DNA from 2 places in the Chromobacterium sp. HL1 genome. Region 1 is predicted to be linked to the other one. Evidence: riboswitches for the same ligand, from Rfam matches in the RefSeq annotation. Region 1 holds a riboswitch; the other holds the start of a gene.
What was found. Region 1 has a riboswitch for thiamine pyrophosphate ahead of thiC (phosphomethylpyrimidine synthase ThiC). Riboswitches for the same ligand answer to the same signal wherever they lie in the genome.

Region 1 (2,195 bases):
TCTACCGCTTCCGCCTTGGCCAGGCGGGCGATACAGGTTTCGAACAGGCCGGTTTCGCTGAAGCTGGCTTCGGTTTCGCGCTTGATCAGCTTGCAGGTCATCACCGGCAGATCGCCCGCCACCATGATCAGACGGCCGCCCACGGCCAGCTGGTCTTTCAGTTCCTGCGGCACCACCGGCAGCGAGCCGCCGACCACGATCACGTCGAAGGGCGCTTGTTGCGGCAGGCCCAGCACGCCGTCGCCTTCCACCAGGGTCACGTTGGCGATGCCGGCCTGTTTCAGGTTGGCGGCCGCGGCTTCGCGCTGGGCGGGGTCGATTTCCACGCTGTAGACATGTTGGCCCTGCTTGGCCAGCAGCGCGGTCAGGTAGCCGCTGCCGGTGCCGATTTCCAGGATCTTGTCCTTGGCTTGGATGGCGGCGTCCTGAACCAGGCGCGCTTCCATTTTGGGCTGCAGCATGAAGCTGCCGTTGGGCAGCGGCAGTTCGGTGTCGACAAAGGCCAGGCTGCGTTTGTCGGCGGCGACGAACTGCTCGCGTTTCACGTGAAACAGCAGGTCCAGCACGTTCGTGTCAAGTACGTCCCACGGACGAATCTGCTGCTCGACCATGTTGAAACGGGCATTCTCAAAATCCATCAGCTCACTCCGGAGGGGCTTGCCGCCGAGTGAAAAAAGCGGCGGCGTGTCATGACGATAACTTGCGATTATCCCACATTTGCCGTACCTTCACAGCATCGCTAGGGGTCCTGCGCGACGGTCGGCAAGATGATCCATATCCTTGAAAGGATAGGATAATCGTTAAAGATTGTTGCGCGGGTGAGAAACACCCTTGGAACCTGACCCGGATAATACCGGCGTAGGGAAGCGTCAGCTGCCTTCGGCCCGGCATTGTCTTGTCGGACCGGCCCGCAGCCCGCCCAAGCGGCGGTCCGCTCCTTGCGCCATTCATCGACCAGGAGAATCGCCCGATGAACGCGCCCGCAACACCCAATCAAGCCATGGTGGTGGACACCGCCGCCATTCAGCCCTTGCCCAATTCCCGCAAGATCCACGTCGCCGGCAGCCGGCCGGACATCCGCGTGCCCATGCGCGAGATCAGCCAAAGCGACACGCCCACCCAGTTCGGCGGCGAAGCCAACCCGCCCATCACCGTCTACGACACCAGCGGCCCGTATACCGACCCGGACGCCCGCATCGACATCCAGAGCGGCCTGCCGCCGCTGCGCGCCGGCTGGATCGCCGAGCGCGGCGACTGTGAGCAGCTGGCCGGCCTGTCCAGCGAATACGGCCGCGCCCGCGAGGCCGACCCCAAGCTGGCCGAGCTGCGTTTCAACCTGACGCGCCAGCCGCGGCGGGCGCTGCCGGGCCGCAATGTCAGCCAGATGCATTACGCGCGCCGCGGCGTCGTCACGCCGGAAATGGAGTTCGTCGCCATCCGCGAGAACCTGCGTCGCCGCGAATACCTGGACGCGCTGCGCGCAGCCGGCGGCAAGAACAGCCGGCTGGCGGAACTGATGACGCGCCAGCATCCCGGCCAGGCTTACGGCGCGGCGCTGCCGGAGGAGATCACGCCGGAATTCGTGCGCGCCGAGATCGCCGCCGGCCGCGCCATCCTGCCGGCCAACATCAATCACCCCGAATCCGAGCCCATGATTATTGGCCGCAATTTCCTGGTCAAAATCAACGGCAATATCGGCAATAGCGCGGTAACGTCTTCGATCAGCGAAGAAGTCGACAAGATGACTTGGGGCATACGCTGGGGCGCGGACACCATCATGGACTTGTCCACCGGCAAGAACATCCATGAAACCCGCGAATGGATCATCCGCAATTCGCCGGTGCCCATCGGCACCGTGCCCATTTATCAGGCGCTGGAAAAAGTGGGCGGCAAGGCCGAGGACCTGAACTGGGAAATCTTCCGCGATACGCTGATCGAACAGGCCGAGCAGGGCGTCGATTACTTCACCATCCACGCCGGCGTATTGCTGCGCTATGTGCCGATGACCGCCGGCCGCATGACCGGCATCGTGTCGCGCGGCGGCTCCATCATGGCCAAATGGTGTCTGGCCCATCACCGCGAAAACTTCCTCTACACCCATTTCGAGGACATCTGCGAAATCATGAAGGCCTACGACGTGGCCTTCAGCCTGGGCGACGGCCTGCGGCCGGGCAGCGTCTGGGACGCCAACGACG
Region 2 (2,195 bases), 2.0 Mb from region 1:
TCGCAGCAGCAGGTCCAAGACATCGTCGCCGTTGAAGTCGCCCCGCTGGCCGAAGACGAGCTTGTCGCCGTCGTCGTGCAAGCGCGGACGGTTGACGAAGCGCTCGTCGCGATCCAGCCCCCAACCGGTGAAGGCGCGCGCGGCTTCACGGATGTCCTGTTCGCTGTAATGGCCTTCGCCCAGGGTGAACAGCTCCATCACCTCGCGCGCGAAGTTCTCGTTCGGCTGGCCCTTGCGGTTATTGGCGGTGTCCAGATAGCGCATCATCGCCGGATCGCGGGCGACGGCGTGCAGCATGGCGCCGAAGTTGCCCAGCGCGTACTGGCGCAGCAAGACGTTTTGCCGATACATCAGTTGGGGCGAGCGCACCTTGTCCAGCGCGGAGACGAAGTGGTTGTGCCAGAACAGGGTCATTTTTTCGCTGAGCGGCGACGAGGTGTAGCGCATCTCGTTCAGCCACCAGCCGCGCAATTCCACCGCGTGCTCGGCGCGCAGCTTTTGCAGCGCCTTTTTCGCCTCTTCGTCTACATTGGGCTGCCCCGGCCGCTCGAAGGCTTCGTCGACCCAGGACGGCGGCGGCGTGGCGGCGTTGGCCTGGCTATTGGCCAGCAGCCGATCCACCGCGGCTTCGCGGCTCAGCGGCGCGTACACGGCGATTTGCGCCGGGTTGGCGCCGAAGCCGGTGCGGGACAGCAAATGGCGCGCGCCGGCGACGCCGATGCCGGCCTGGGCCAGCGCGGGCAGGCTGAGAACGGCCAGCAGGAGCCCCAGCGCGGTTTTTGCGGTGAAGCGGATGGCCTCGGCCGCTCTAGTCGGCGGCCGGCCAAGGGTGGGCATGGGGTTCAAGCATGGTCTCCAAACGCGCCCGGAGCGGGCGCAAGCATGCATTCAGCTTAGAAGGCGCTTGTCATCGGCGTGTTAAGGCGCGGGCCCACTCTGTTAAGGATTGTTGGCTGCCAGCCGGCGGCCGCTGCGGTATACTGGCGCGCTGTCACCAGGGGTGCCCGCGGCGCGGGCTGAGAAAATACCCTGCAACCTGATCTGGGTCATGCCAGCGGAGGGAGCGTGATGCGCGGGCCAGGGCCCGCATTCCGCTTGCTCCGGACTATCGTGTACGGAGATATCCATGAAGCGTTTTTCCTCTTTGATAGCCGTTGCGCTGGCGGCGTCCAGCCTGGCCGCGTCGGCGGCCGAGCTGCGCGTGCTGTCGCACAGCTCTTTCACCGTGTCCAAGCCTTTGCTGGCCGAGTTCGAAAAGCAGAACGGCGCCAAGGTCTCCATCATCAAGGCCGGGGACGCCGGCGAGATGCTGAACAAGCTGATTCTGACCAAGGCCAATCCCATCGCCGACGTGGTGTTCGGCATCGACAACAGCCTGATCGGCAAGGCGCAGCAGGCCGGCGTGCTGGCTCCGGTGCCGGCGGCGCTGGCCCAGGGCGGCAAGGCCGCCTTGCCCGGCGCGGTGAGCATAGACTACGGCTACGTCACCCTCAATTACGACAAGGCCTGGTTCGCCCAGCGCCAGCTGGCGCTGCCCAAGACGCTGGAGGATTTGAGCAAGCCGGCCTACAAGAACCTGCTGGTGGTGCAAAATCCGGCCACGTCCAGCCCGGGCCTGGCTTTCATGTTGTCCACCATCGCCGCCATGGGCGAGGATAAGGCCTTCGCCTTCTGGGGCCGCTTGCGCGACAACGGGCTGAAGGTCAGCAAGGGTTGGAGCGAATCCTACTACACCGATTTCTCCAAGAACGGCGGCAGCCGTCCGCTGGTGGTCAGCTACGCGACCAGTCCGGCCGCCGAGGTGTTCTACAGCAAACAGAAACTGAACGACGCGCCCACCGGCAATCTGCCCTTGAAAGGCGGCGTGTTCCGCCAGGTGGAGGGCGCGGCCCTGGTCAAGGGCGGCAAGGAGGCGGCGCTGGGCGAGAAATTCATCGCCTTCCTGCGCTCCGAAGCGGTGCAGAAGGACGTGACCACCACCATGTGGATGTATCCGGTGATGGACAAGGTGAGTTTGGACCCGGTCTATCGTTTCGCGGAGCAGCCGGCCGCGCACGACACGCCGGACAGCAAGGCGATCGCCGAGCGCTCCCGCCAATGGGTGGCGCGCTGGACCCGAGTGGTGTTGAAGGGCGGGCAATGATTCCGGACATCGAAACGCCGCGGCTGTTGCTGCGCCATCTGGACCCGCAGAC

Region 2: it holds a riboswitch for thiamine pyrophosphate, as region 1 does, so the genes downstream of both, AB1Z25_RS12700 (thiamine ABC transporter substrate-binding protein) here and thiC (phosphomethylpyrimidine synthase ThiC) in region 1, are expected to answer to the same signal.

What each region holds. Positions count from the first base shown of each region.
Region 1 covers NZ_CP162399.1:4,864,162-4,866,356, reverse strand. Annotated here, with positions in the region: gene AB1Z25_RS22330 (protein-L-isoaspartate O-methyltransferase family protein) at 1-638, opposite strand, end outside; TPP riboswitch at 732-882, shown strand; gene thiC (phosphomethylpyrimidine synthase ThiC) at 1,001-2,195, shown strand, end outside.
Region 2 covers NZ_CP162399.1:2,828,901-2,831,095, reverse strand. Annotated here, with positions in the region: gene AB1Z25_RS12705 (DUF1800 domain-containing protein) at 1-837, opposite strand, end outside; TPP riboswitch at 987-1,081, shown strand; gene AB1Z25_RS12700 (thiamine ABC transporter substrate-binding protein) at 1,127-2,143, shown strand; gene AB1Z25_RS12695 (GNAT family N-acetyltransferase) at 2,140-2,195, shown strand, end outside.